One region of the Streptomyces sclerotialus genome, then DNA from elsewhere that is predicted to be linked to it. Evidence: riboswitches for the same ligand, from Rfam matches in the RefSeq annotation. Region 1 holds a riboswitch; each other region holds the start of a gene.
The links. A riboswitch is a leader RNA that binds a small molecule or an ion and turns the genes downstream of it on or off. The one in region 1 is predicted to bind cobalamin.
Positions count from the first base shown of each region.

Region 2: another riboswitch for cobalamin. It lies ahead of AAC944_RS12075 (SCO2321 family membrane protein); the one in region 1 lies ahead of nicT (Nickel transporter NicT).
Region 3: another riboswitch for cobalamin. It lies ahead of AAC944_RS02875 (energy-coupling factor ABC transporter permease); the one in region 1 lies ahead of nicT (Nickel transporter NicT).
Region 4: another riboswitch for cobalamin. It lies ahead of metE (5-methyltetrahydropteroyltriglutamate--homocysteine S-methyltransferase); the one in region 1 lies ahead of nicT (Nickel transporter NicT).

Region 1 is NZ_JBFOHP010000002.1:4,437,289-4,440,552, reverse strand. It holds gene AAC944_RS19750 (HhH-GPD-type base excision DNA repair protein) at 1-160, shown strand, start outside; gene nicT (Nickel transporter NicT) at 202-1,326, opposite strand; cobalamin riboswitch at 1,359-1,621, opposite strand; gene AAC944_RS19740 (helix-turn-helix domain-containing protein) at 1,693-2,589, opposite strand; gene AAC944_RS19735 (NAD(P)-dependent alcohol dehydrogenase) at 2,748-3,264, shown strand, end outside.
Region 2 is NZ_JBFOHP010000002.1:2,718,881-2,722,144, forward strand. It holds partial or broken gene AAC944_RS12065 (aldehyde dehydrogenase family protein) at 253-555, opposite strand; partial or broken gene AAC944_RS12070 (MBL fold metallo-hydrolase) at 556-675, shown strand; cobalamin riboswitch at 780-919, shown strand; gene AAC944_RS12075 (SCO2321 family membrane protein) at 1,097-2,356, shown strand; gene AAC944_RS12080 (SCO2322 family protein) at 2,353-3,057, shown strand; gene AAC944_RS12085 (energy-coupling factor transporter transmembrane component T) at 3,054-3,264, shown strand, end outside.
Region 3 is NZ_JBFOHP010000002.1:605,969-609,232, reverse strand. It holds gene AAC944_RS02890 (energy-coupling factor ABC transporter ATP-binding protein) at 1-108, opposite strand, end outside; gene cbiQ (cobalt ECF transporter T component CbiQ) at 105-854, opposite strand; gene AAC944_RS02880 (energy-coupling factor ABC transporter substrate-binding protein) at 860-1,249, opposite strand; gene AAC944_RS02875 (energy-coupling factor ABC transporter permease) at 1,246-1,947, opposite strand; cobalamin riboswitch at 1,978-2,160, opposite strand; gene AAC944_RS02870 (fructosamine kinase family protein) at 2,253-3,119, opposite strand; partial or broken gene AAC944_RS02865 (low molecular weight protein-tyrosine-phosphatase) at 3,116-3,264, opposite strand, start outside.
Region 4 is NZ_JBFOHP010000002.1:6,805,954-6,809,217, forward strand. It holds gene metE (5-methyltetrahydropteroyltriglutamate--homocysteine S-methyltransferase) at 1-1,388, opposite strand, end outside; cobalamin riboswitch at 1,552-1,776, opposite strand; gene AAC944_RS29950 (GAF domain-containing protein) at 2,359-3,264, opposite strand, start outside.

The DNA.
Region 1 (3,264 bases):
CGGCGTGCGCCCCGAGGGCTGGCGCGAGGCAGCCGGCCCGTACGGCGAGGAGGACGCCCGCCGCTCGGTGGCCGACATCACGGGCCCCGCATCCCTCGCCGAGGTCCGCGCCTACAAGCAGGAGATGAAGCGGGCGGCCAAGAAGGCGGCCGGCAAGTAGCCGGCCGCCCGGGGGCCGGCGGGCCTGGGGCCGGCCGCGGTTCAGGCTTCGGGGGTGGCCGCCGCCCGGGCCGCCCAGCGCTGCTCGACCCCGGACAGCCGCCAGTAGGCGATCGCCGCCGCCCAGACGACGACGAAGATGCCGACGATGAGATAACCGACGTTGTCCAGGTTCAGCCCGGAGATCCAGTCGGTGACCGCGTCCGTGAGCCCGAGCTTGTCGTGCAGCACGCTCACCAGCTCGATGGTGCCGATGAAGAAGGCCACCACGATCGACAGCCCGGTGATGGTGAGGTTGTAGTAGACCTTGCGCACCGGGTTGGCGAACGCCCACTGGTAGGCGAAGTTCATGAACGTGCCGTCGAGCGTGTCGAACAGGCTCATGCCGGCCGCGAACAGCAGTGGCAGGCACAGGATCGCGTACCAGGGCAGACCTGTTGCGGCCCCGCTGCCGGCCATCACCATCAGCGTGACCTCGGTCGCGGTGTCGAAGCCGAGGCCGAAGAGGAAGCCGAGCGGGTACATCTGCCCCGGGCGGGAGATCGACTTGGTGAAGCGGCCCAGTACGCGGTTCATGAAGCCGCGCGAGTCCAGCTGCCGCTCCAGCTCGGCCTCGTCGTACGTCCCGGCCCGCATGGACCGGAACACCCGCCAGATGCCGGCCAGCGCGACGAGGTTCAGGGCCGCGATGAGGTACAGGAACCCGCCGGAGACGGTGGTGCCGACCGTGCCGAGCACCTGGTGCGTGCGGGAACCGTCGTCCAGCAGCGTCCCCGCGATCGCCGCGCCGCCCGCCACCAGGGCGGCCATCACGACGACCACGCTGGAGTGCCCCAGCGCGAACCAGAAGCCCACCGACACCGGCCGCTTCCCGTCGGCCATGAGCTTGCGGGTGGTGTTGTCGATCGCGGCGATGTGATCGGCGTCGAAGGCGTGCCGCATGCCGAGGGTGTACGCGGTGACGCCGAGGCCGACGCCGTAGACCTGGGTGCCGATCGTGTAGTGGTTCGGCACCACCAGCAGGAGCAGCACGCCGAAGGCGATGACGTGCAAGCCGGCTATGACGGCCAGCAGACCGGCCGTGCGGACCGTGTCCCGCCGCTGCCAGCGGAACTGCCGCAGCTCGGGGGGCGTGGGGGTTGTGGGGGTATGAGTGGGCACGGTCATGCGGCCGTCACGCTCCAGCACCTCGTGGAATCCGTTCGTGAGATGCCGTGGCCGGTCTCCTGGCTTACGGGGTACCTCCGTGCTCGTCGAGACGCTTCTCGCCGAGAGCCGGAGGAGGGCGCGTCCGGCCCGGCCTTCCCGTCCGCGCCCGGCGGACAGTGGCCCCCACGCGCACAGGTCACCCGGCGCGCGGGAAGGGTCGGAAACTCCCCGATCACAGTGGCGAGGGCCGCTCCGGAATCGGACCCGAAGGTCTTCACCGGTCTTCCCGAACACCACGGCCGGGTCACTCTAACCCCGCTGTTCTCCGGGGGCCCCCTTCCCCCCCACCCCCCACCCCCGCCCTCCCCGCGCTGCGTGCCCGGCTCAGCCCCCCGCGTCCTGTCGCTCGGCGGTGTCCTCGCTCACCGGGGCCCGGTCCGCCGGCCCCTCCGCTGCCCAGCTCCCGAGCAGCCGCAGCGACTCCGCCGAGGCCGAACCGGGCTCCGCGTTGTAGACGATCAGCTGCTGGTCCGGGTCGGCGGGCAGCCGCAGCGTCTCGTACGACAGCGTCAGCGGGCCGACCACCGGGTGGTGCAGCCGCTTCACACCGAACCCCTTGTCCTGCACGTCGTGCGCGGCCCAGAGCTGCCGGAACTCCTCGCTCTTGACCGACAGCTCCCCGATCAGCGAGGCGAGCTGAGGATCGTCGGGGTGACAGCCCGCGTCCATCCGCAGAAAGGCGACGATGTCGGCGGCCTTGCTGTCCCAGTCGACGAAGAGGTCCCGGGACTCGGGGTCCAGGAAGACCTGCCGGGCGATGTTGCGCCGCTCCGGCGGCATCGCGGCGTAGTCCCCGAGCAGCGCGCACGCCATGCGGTTCCACCCGATGACGTCCAGGCGGCGGCCCGCGACGTACGCCGGTATGCCCTCCATCGCGTCCAGCAGCTGCTGCAGCGCGGGCCGCACCCGCTGCGGGCGCCCGGCGCCGCGCGAGCGCTTGGCCTTCGGCTTGACCAGGTGGTTGAGGTGCGCCCGCTCCGCGCTGTTGAGCCGGAGCGCGCCGGATATGGCGTCGAGGACGGCGGTGGAGACGTTCTCCCCGTGGCCCTGCTCCAGGCGTACGTAGTACGCCACGCTCACTCCAGCCAGCTGCGCCAGCTCCTCCCTCCGCAGCCCCGGCACCCGGCGCCGCCCGCCGTGCCGCGGCAGTCCCACGTCCTCGGGCTGCAGGCGTGCGCGGCGGGTGCGCAGAAACTCGCTCAATTCGGTGCGCTGGTCCATATGGCCAGTATCCGCGTCCGGCCGACAACCCGTGGTGGCCTGTGGACAACTCTGCGAAACCGCAGGTCGCGAAGGTGACACTGCCATTGGTACCAACGGCGTTCGTACGTAAACGGGGGGTCTGGCTCCGCTTCTGCTCCTCACGCAGGCTCGATGTCATGACACACACCTCTGTCACCGCGTATGCAGCACCCGCGCCCAAGGCACCCCTGGAGCGCACCACCATTCCGCGCCGTGAGCTCGGCGCGCACGACATCCTCATCGAGATCAAGTACGCGGGGATCTGCCACTCCGACATCCACCAGGTCGACTCGGACTGGGGTCCGGGCACCTTCCCGATGGTCCCGGGCCACGAGATCGCCGGCGTGGTCGCCGCGGTCGGCCCGGAGGTCACCCGCCACCAGGTGGGCGACCGGGTCGGCGTCGGCTGCATGGTCGACTCCTGCCGGGAGTGCGACAACTGCAAGGCCGGATTCGAGCAGCACTGCACCGGCGCGCTCGGCCCCGTGATGACGTACAACGCCACGGGCCGCGACGGCGAGCCCACCTACGGCGGCTACTCCACCCACGTGGTGGTCACCGAGGACTTCGCCGTCCGCATCCCCGACGGCCTCGCGCTGGACGTGGCCGCGCCCCTGCTGTGCGCCGGCATCACCGTGTACTCGCCGCTCGCCC
Region 2 (3,264 bases), 1.7 Mb from region 1:
GAGGTCACCGTGAGGAACGCATGAGTAACTCTAAGTACGAACCAGCTGGTCGCACGCACGTTCGCCTGGCGTTACTCCTCCGGCGGGAAGAGTGCTTCCCCGGAGACGGCCTCCGTAATCAGGATCGCCTCGACCGGACAGCTTTCGGCCGCCACCAGCACCGCCTCCCCGGCGTCCACCTCGCCCTTCACCGGGTGGGACTGCCACGCGGAATCCAGCCGGAACCCCTCCGGCGCCGTGCTCGCGCACAACCCCCGCCGGGAGGTGGATCATCTTGTGGTCCAGGTACGCGCCGTACCCTTCGGGGCCGGGCTCCCGCCCGATGCCACTGTTCTTGCAGCCGCCGAACGGCCCGAGCGTGTCCAGGCCGAAGGTGTTCACGGAGTACGTGCCGGTCCGCACCCGGCGCGCCACCTCGATGCCGCGCTCGACGTCCGCCGTCCACACCGGCCCCGACAGCCCGTGGTCGGAGTCGTCGGCGATCCGTACCGCCTCCGCCTCGTCCTCGTACGGCAGCAGACAGATCACCGGCCCGAAGATCTCCTCGCGGGCGGCCCCTACGGCTCGCGCACCATCGCCCTCTCCGAGGCCGAGACCCATCTGCGGCGGCTGGTGAAGCGGGGGCCGGCCGAGCCGGTGCCGGGCACGGACCCGGTGGCGTACCGGGCGGTGTGAGGCGGACGCCGTCCGAGCCGTGTGGAGCGGGCTCCTTCCGGACGCCTGGCGTACGGGCCGCCGTACCCGTCCCGTACGTGCCGCGGACCGGCCGCTACCCGCCGGTTAAAGTGTTGCGACAAGTTCATTCGTGCCCGACCGGGGGAAGCCGGTGGAAAACCGGCGCTGACCCGCAGCCGTGAGCCCTGGCGCGCAGCAGCGCGCCGGAGTGAGCCGGAACACCCGGCGGGGCACACCCAAGGCTCCCGCGTACCGTACGGCCGCCCTCCCTCGGCCACCCGGCGCGCGGCACCGTCGAGGTATACGGAGCTGAGCCCGGTGCCACCGCGCCCGCGCACGCCGCGGACGTGGTGCGGCGGAGCGCGGCTGCGTGACCTCCCACCTCGCGCACCCCGCGAACCGACCGAGAGGCACCGACCCCATGGCCATCACGGCCCGCTCCCTCGCCGCCCCGGCGCGCCGCTGCGCCGCGGCCCTGGCCGCCGCCGTGCTGTGCGCGGCCGCTGCCCCCGCCGCGTTCGCCGACACCCCGGCGCCCAGCGCTTCCCCGAAGCTCCCGAAGGGCCTGTACGGCAGCACGGACCCGAAGTACGACGGCGTCTGGCGCCAGTCGCTGGCGCTGCTGGCCCAGGACACCGCGGGCGTGCGCCCGGCGGACCGGGCCGTGGACTGGCTCGCGGGGCAGCAGTGCGCCGACGGCGCGTTCACCGCGTACCGCGCCGACGAGAAGCAGGACTGCGACGCGAAGACGATGCGGGACACCAACCAGACGGCCGCCGCCGTCCAGGCGCTGGCCGCGGTCGGCGGGCACGCCGACACGGTACGCAAGGGCGTCTCCTGGCTGAAGTCCGCGCAGAACGACGACGGCGGCTGGGGCTCGGCGGCCGGCGCCCCGAGCGACGCCAACTCCACCTCGATCGTGATCGGCGCGCTGACCGCCACCGGCACGAAGGCCTCGGCGCTGCCCGAGAAGGACGGCACGTCGCCGTACGACGCGCTGCTCACCTTCCGGCTCGGCTGCGACGTGAAGGAGGCGGACCGCGGCGCGTTCGCGTTCCAGCCCAAGGACGGGAAGCTCACCGCCAACGCGGACGCGACGGCGGCCGCGGTGACCGGGGCCGTGGGGAAGGGCTTCGTCGTCGAGCCGGGCGGGCACGCCGCGAAGAAGACCTCCTGCGAGGAGGCGGCCGAGGACGCCCAGGGCGCCGCGAACTCAGGCGCCGACCACCTCGTCTCCGTCATGGACGCGCACGGCCACCACCTGATGTCCGCCATGCCCGGCGCCGAGGACCAGCCGGACGTCGGCACCACCGCCGACGCCGTGGTCGCACTGGCGGCCGCCGGCCGGCCGGACGACGCGAAGCAGCCGCTGGAGTGGCTCCGCGGGCACTCCGCCGCCTGGGCGAAGCAGAGCGGCCCCGCCGCGTACGCGCAGCTGATCCTCGCCGCGCACGCCACCGGCGCCGACCCGCGCGACTTCGGCGGCACGGACCTCGTGGCCAAGCTGAACGCGACCGGACCGAAGCCCGCCTCCGACGGGTCCGCTTCGCAGGCGGACGAGAAGGACGCCGAGCAGGACGGCGGCGGCATCTCGGTGTGGTGGGTCGTGCTCGTCGGCCTGGCGGCGGGCGCGGGCATCGGCTTCCTGCTGAGCGGCCGCAGGAAGCAGAACCAGCTGTGAGGAACGCCGTACGGTTCGCGCGCGGCGCCGGCGCCCTGGTCCTGGCCGGTACGGCCACGGGCCTGGCCGCCGCGCCCGCGCACGCCGAGGAGTACCGCTACTGGTCCTTCTGGACGGCGGACGCCACGGCACACGGGAAGAGCGGCTGGTCGTACGCCACCGAAGGGCCCTCCACAGCGCGCCCCGAGGACGGCTCCACGGCCGGCTTCCGCTTCACGGTCAGCGCCGATTCCGCGCGCGCCGCGGCCCCGCGTCCGGCGGTCGACTTCGACGCGGTCTGCGGCGGGACGAAGGCCGCCGAGGGCCGCAAGCGGGTCGCGGTCGTCGTCGACTTCGGGACGAAGGCGGACGCCCCGAAGGGCGGGACGCCGCCCGCGGCCCGGACGGAGTGCGCGCGGGTGCCCGAGGACGCCAGCGCCGGAGAGGCCCTCGCCGCGGTCGCCGCACCGCTGCGGTACGACTCCGGTGCGCTGCTGTGCGCGATCGCCGGCTACCCGGAGAAGGGCTGCGCCGAGCAGGCCGGCGGGCCGGCGGAGGAGTCCGCCGACGCGGCCTCGCCCGGCGACGGCGCGACCGGCGACGGCGCGACCGACGGGGACACCGGTGCCGGCGGGCCGTCCACCGGCCTGATCGGCGGCATCGCCGCGGTCGCCGCCCTCGGCGCCGCCGCGGTGTGGCAGGCCCGGCGCCGGCGCCGATGACCGCCCCCGACCGGCTGCGTGCACCCCTCGCCGCCCGGGGGCGCGCGCTGCACGCCGGGGCGTGGTGGCTGTGGGCGCTGGGCCTGGCGACGGCCGCGTCCCGCACCACCAACCCGCTCCTCCTCGGGCTGCTCATCGGCGTCGCCGGGTACGTCGTCGCGGCCCGCCGCACCGACGCGCCCTGGGCCCGTTCCTACGGCGCCTTCG
Region 3 (3,264 bases), 3.8 Mb from region 1:
CAGCGCACGGCCCTCGGGCACCTCGAAGTCGAGATCGCTGAGTACGAGCGGGCCGTCCTCGTACGCGTAGGACGCGCCCCGCAGGGCGACCGGTACGGGGGCGCTCATGACAGCGGCCTTTCCAGGACGAAGGTGAGGGCGGCCAGGCCCGCGAGGAGTGCGGCGCTGACTGCCGTGAAGCGGACGGAGACCCGGGCCTCGGGCACCAGTACGCGCAGGGTGCCGTCGTAACCGCGCCCGGCGAGCCCGGTCTGGAGACGTGCCGCCCGGTCGAAGGCCCGCACGAAAGCGGTGGCGCCGAGGCCGCCCAGCGAGCGCCACGTGGCGGCCCGCGTGGTGTGCCCGAGCCGGGCGGCCTGGGCCTCCCGGATACGGCGTACGGAGTCCAGGAGCAGGAAGCTCATGCGGTACGTCACCAGGGCGACGTCCACGACCGCTGCGGGCACCCCGGCCTTCACCAGTCGCGGCAGCAGATCGGACATCGGGGTGGTGAAGGCGAACAGGAGCACGCCGAGGGAGGCGGCCGACGTACGCAGCAGCAGGCCTCCGGCGCGGGCCGGGCCGCCGTCGGCCAGGGTGACGAACCCGTCGGGCCCGCCGATCTGGACGAGCAGGGTCAGCGCACCGGTCACGCAGAAGCCCAGCGGCACCCGGTAGGCACGCCACAGCCGGCGGACGGGCACGCCCGCCGGGCCCAGCAGTACGCCGAGCGCCGTCAGCAGCACCAGGGCCGCGCCCGGCCACGGTGGCAGCGAGATCGCGAGGACGGTCAGACCCAGCCCGAGTACGGCCTTGTCCACGGGATGGCGGCGGCGCCAGCGGCTGCTGTGCGCCGTCGCGTCGATCGGCAGCACGGGGCTCAGGCCCCTTCGTCGTCGGACGCGTCCGGGGCGCCCTCGGGACGCGTGGCGTCCTGGCCGGCGACCGTGGCGTCCCGCCGGGCCAGTGCCCGCGACTCGCCCTGGCGGCGGCCCTTGCGCAGGCCGAAGTAGTAGGCGAGGACACCCGCGCCGAGGGCCGCCTGGAGGGCGAAGAGCGCGGACTCGATCTCGCCGGACGGCGGTTCGTACAGCGGTGAGAACCACGGCTCGTAGTCCGGCTCGATCTCGGTGATCGCCGTTTCCGCCTCGGCGTCGGCGCCCGTGAACGGCTCCTTCTTGTGGTCACCGAGGCCGAGGGCCAGGGGCAGTACGGCGAGTGCGGCCACGGCGAGCAGCAGCAGTGCGTTGATCTTGGTGTTCCGCTTCATCGGGCCACCTCCTCGACCCCGGCCTGGTTCTGCTTGCCGGTCAGCAGCACGCCCAGCCGGGTGAGTTCCCCCTTGCTGGACTGCACCAGCAGGCGCATCACCAGCACGGTGAGCAGCCCCTCGCTCACCGCGAGCGGGATCTGGGTGACGGCGAAGATGGCGCCGAACTTGCCGAGCGCTCCCAGGAATCCGCTGCCCGGGTCGGGGAACGCGAGCGCCAGCTGAACGCTGGTGACGCAGTAGGTGGACAGGTCGGCGACGAAAGCGCCGAAGAACACCGTGACCATCAGCGGTACGTCGTACCGCCGCAGCAGCCGGTAGACGGCGTAACCGGCCCAGGGGCCGACGATCGCCATGGAGAAGACGTTGGCACCCAGGGTGGTCAGGCCGCCGTGCGCGAGCAGCAGCGCCTGGAAGAGCAGGGTGATGGTGCCGAGCACCGCCATGATCGGGGGCCGGAACAGGATGGCGCCCAGCCCGGTACCGGTGGGATGGGAGCAGCTGCCCGTCACCGAGGGCAGCTTCAGCGCGGACAGGACGAACGTGAAGGCTCCCGACGCACCGAGCAGCAGCGTGCTCTCGGGATGTGCTCTGACTTCACGGGTGAGGGAGCGGACTCCGTGGACGACGAACGGCGCGGACGCGACGCCCCAGGCGACGGCGTGCGCCGGAGGCAGGAAACCCTCGGCAATGTGCATGGCTCAGCAGACCCTCTCCAGCACCTCGTGGATGGTTGACGCGCCTTGGCCGGTCTCCTGGCTTACGGGTACCACCGCCCGTGCTCCGCCTTCCCGGGTCCGAGGACCCAGTGGCTGCCCGCGAGGGCCGGAGCCGGACTTCCCGATCACAGTGGCGAGGGCCGCACCGGCATCACACCGGAATTCCCGTTCACCAAGGCGTGGTGACAGTAATGCCCACATGAGGGCGGTGACAAGCGGTCACGGTCGGGAGCGCGGTCCTCGCGTCCCCGGCCGGAAGGCGTCGTACCGGTATGCGTGGTGGGTCAGCGGGCCAGGGCGGCCCGGGACACCGCGAGGGCCTGCTCGGCGTAGCCGCGGCCGAAGAGCACCGCGTGCACCAGCAAGGGGAACAGCTGGTGCAGGCCGATGCGGTCGGCCCAGCCGTCGGCCAGCGGCGCCGCTTCCTGGTAGCCCGCCAGGACCCGGTCCAGGCCGGGGCAGCCGAACAGGTGCAGCATGGCCAGGTCGGTCTCGCGGTGACCGCCGTGCGCGGCCGGGTCGATCAGCCAGGCGTGGCCGTCGGCACCCCAAAGCACGTTGCCGTTCCACAGGTCGCCGTGGAGGCGGGCGGGCGGCTCCGCCGGGCCCGCCAGTTCGGGCAGCCGGTCCACCACTTGCTCGATCACGGTGGCCTCGGCGGGGCGTACCGTGCCGTCGTCGACCGCTCGGCGCAGGTAGGGCAGCACCCGGTGCTCGCCGTACCAGAGTGGCCAGTCGGTGCCGGGGACGTTGCGCATGGGCGCCAGTCCGATGGTGGCGTCCCGCGGGCCATCGGGGGGCGGGGCGCCGAACGCGGGCGCGCCGGCGGCGTGCAGGGCGGCCAGCTCCCGGCCGAGCGCGGCCGCTGCCGCTGCGCTCGGCCGGCCGGACGCCACGTGGTCGGTCACCAGCCAGCGCCCCTCCTGGCCGTGCACCGCCGGGACGCGGACCGCGTCGGCCCCGGCCAGCCAGCGCAGCCCGGCGGCCTCGGCCCGCACCGCGCCGGCGCCGTCACCGCGCTTGACCATCACCGTCCGTCCGCCGTCGAGCGTGACCTCGGCGAGCGCGGAGGACACCCGCCGCTCGCCCGCCACCGGCCGCCCGGTGAGCCGGGCCGCCACGGCTCCCGGGCCCTCACCACCCGCGGTCATGCGTCGTCCAGACGCTCGCGCACCCAGGCGAGCAGGCCGGGCACGGCAGCTTCGATCATGGCCAGCACCTCGTCGAATCCCTCCGGGCCGCCGTAGTACGGGTCGGGCACTTCCAGCCCGCCGGACGCCTGCGGGTCGAAGGACC
Region 4 (3,264 bases), 2.4 Mb from region 1:
CGCAGATCGGCGCGGGCGGTGCGCAGTTCGCCGGTCTGCGGGAAGGAGCCGATGGTCGTGGTGGGCAGCAGCGGCAGGCGGAGGTGGGCACGCTGGGCCGCGGCCCGGTTGTCGTACGGCTGCGAGCGGCGGGTGTCGGCCTCGGTGACGGCGGCGGTACGGGCGCGGACGGCCGGGTCGCGGGTGAGGGGGGAGTGGGCACGGGTGGCCAGGTCGGCGCGGTTCGCGGCGAGTTCGGCGGCGATGGTGTCGGTGCCGTGCGCGAGGCCCTTGGCGAGGGTGACGATCTCGGCGGTCTTCTGGCGGGCGAAGGCCAGCCACCGCAGGATCTGCGGGTCGATGTCCCGCTCGGGGGCCGTGTCGAGCGGGACGTGCAGCAGGGAGCAGGAGGCGGACACGTCGACGCGGTCGGCGAGGCCGAGGAGGGTGCCGAGCGTGGCGAGGGCGTTCTCCAGGTCGCCCACCCAGACGTTGCGGCCGTTGACGACACCGGCGACCAGGCGCTTCCCGGGCAGTCCGCCGACGGCGGCGAGCGCGTCGAGGTTGGCGGCTGCGGCCTCCGTGAAGTCCAGCGCCAGGCCCTCGACCGGCGCCTTCGCGAGTACCGGCAGGGCGTTGCCGAGCCGGTCGAAGTAGGAGGCGACGAGCAGCCGGGGCCGGTCGGTGAGGGCGCCGAGGTCGCGGAAGGCGCGTTCGGCGGCGTTCAGCTCGGCCGGCGTGCGGTCCTGGACGAGGGCGGGTTCGTCCAGCTGTACCCACTCGGCGCCGGCGGCACGCAGGTCGGCGAGGACCTCGGCGTAGACCGGGAGCAGCCGGTCCAGCAGCGTCAGCGGGTCGAAGTCCGGGGCCACGCCCGGGGCGGGCTTGGCGAGCAGGAGGTAGGTGACGGGGCCGACCAGGACCGGCCGGGCCGGGAGGCCCAGGGCCACGGCCTCCTTGAGCTCGGTGACCTGCTTGGCGGAGTCAGCGGTGAACACCGTGTCCGGGCCCAGCTCCGGGACCAGGTAGTGGTAGTTGGTGTCGAACCACTTGGTCATCTCCAGCGGTGCGACGTCCTGGGTGCCGCGCGCCATGGCGAAGTAGCCGTCCAGGGCGTCCGCCGCGACGGCTTCCCGGTGGCGGTCGGGGATCGCACCCACCATGACGGTGGTGTCCAGCACGTGGTCGTAGTACGAGAAGTCGCCGGTGGGGACCTCGTGGATGCCGGCCCCGGCGAGCTGCTGCCAGTTGGTGCGGCGCAGTCCGGCGGCGGTGCCGCGGAGGACGTCGGCGGTCACCCGGCCCTTCCAGTAGCCCTCGACGGCCTTCTTCAGTTCGCGGTTCCGGCCCTGGCGGGGGTAGCCGTACACGGTGGCCCGTGCTGCCGCGGCTGCGGACTTCGCTGTCACGGAGATCTCCTTCGCGAGATGAATCCCTGAGATCCCGGCAACGGGACGAGAGCGCGAAGGGTGACGGACCAGGCGGTCCGGCCTCGCGCGGCAATGCGCGGCCAGCCGCCTGGTATGCACGCCGACCCGCCCTCGGGGTCACCGGGATGTCCGCGCACGAGTCGTCCGTGCACGGGCAGTGGCAGGTCTTCGGACTCGCGAGCACGTCCTCATCGGTACCGACGAGGACACCTACTGGCCGTCGCTTCCCAGGCCCTTCGGGCCCAGTGCGTATGACGGCGGTCGTTCCCGCTCACCGCTGCGGGGCAGTCCCGGATTCCCACCGGGTTCCCTCTTACGACGCCTCCCGCCTGGCGGACGGGGCGAACCAGCTGCACGGGTCACCCTAAGGGACCGGTCAGCGGCGCGGCGGGTCCCGTCCGGCATTCGGAGGGTGAGCTGGAACACGCCCCAGTCAGGAGTACGGCATGACCCATGACTCCCCGCCGCCGTCGCCGCCATCGTGTCGCCGCCGCCGTCGTCGCCATCGCCCCCTTCGCCGCGGTGCTGCCGCTCGACCACTGCCTCGGCGGCCGTTCCGACACACGCCGTATCCCCGAGCTCTACGACCGGTCCCGGGTGCTGGACCGGGGCTTCGTGGCGTGGGTCGGCGGCGCTGCCGCGTCGGTGCCCTTCTGGCGGTCCGACCTCTACACGGGACCGTTCGCGAAGGCGTTCCCGGAAGCCGGCGACCTTGAGGGCGTTCGTCGCCGCCGGTGCGGGCTCGCTCATCTACCTGCTGACGTACCGGCTCAAGCCGCTCTGGACGAGGGACACGGCCGACGCCCCGGACCGGACACCGAGTGCTCCCGACCGCTCCGAGGCAGTGGCAGGCCGGCGGCACCGACGGGGAGCAGGGTCCGGCGACGTCTGTACTCCCGGGCGTCGCCTCGGGCCGTCCCGGCCGGTCACGCGAAGCGGGCGCAGCCTCTCACCGTCCGGGGCGAAGGGTGAGCCGTACGCCCTCGGCGAGCCGGTAGGGACGGGTGGCCACGACGGCTCCGAGGAGCCGGCGGAGCCGGCTCACCTCCGCCCGCACCGTGACGAGGTGGCCGGGATCGCCGAACATCGACCGGCTCAGCGCGGCCGCGGTCAGGCCGGCCGGGCCCGCCGCGTGCAGCAGGGACAGGATCTCGGCGTGGCGCCTGGTGATGCTCCGGCACCAGGCGGTGTCGCCGGAACTCGCCCGCAGTACCGGCGTCCCGGACAGGTCGAGATCGAGCAGCACGGTGCGGCCGCTGCCCACCGGGCGGACCAGCCAGCCGTCGGCCAGCTTCTCCGGCAGCCAGGCGCCGAGCCCGGGTACGGCGACGGCCTGGCCGGCCCGCGGTGCGGCGATCCGGTCGCCCACGGCGACGCCCGCACGGTGCGCGACCCAGCCGTCGTCGTCCACGACCAGGGCCGGGCCCGTGCCCCCGGCCAGCAGCGGTTCGGCCAGCTGCCGCAGCGCGGCCAGCCGTTCCTGGTGCGACCGCCACAGCTCCGCCTCGGCCAGCCGTGTCGCCGTCTCGACCAGCACGCCGACCGCGGGGTGCAGGGACAGCGCCGGGCCGCTGATGTCGATGACTCCGAGCACCTCACCGGTGCGCGGGTCGTGGACCGGATGAGCACTGCAGTACCAAGCGTGCTGGCCCTGTTCGAAGTGCTCGCCGGCGAGGAGCTCGACCGGCGCGGCCTCGGCCAGCGCGGTGCCGATCGCGTTCGTGCCGACCTTGGCCTCGGTCCAGTCCGCGCCTTCGGTGAACCCGAGTGCGTCGGCCCGGCGGCGGACCGCGGCAGCGCCCGCCCGCCACAGGACGGCGCCGTCGGCATCGGTCACCACGAGCATCATGGTCGC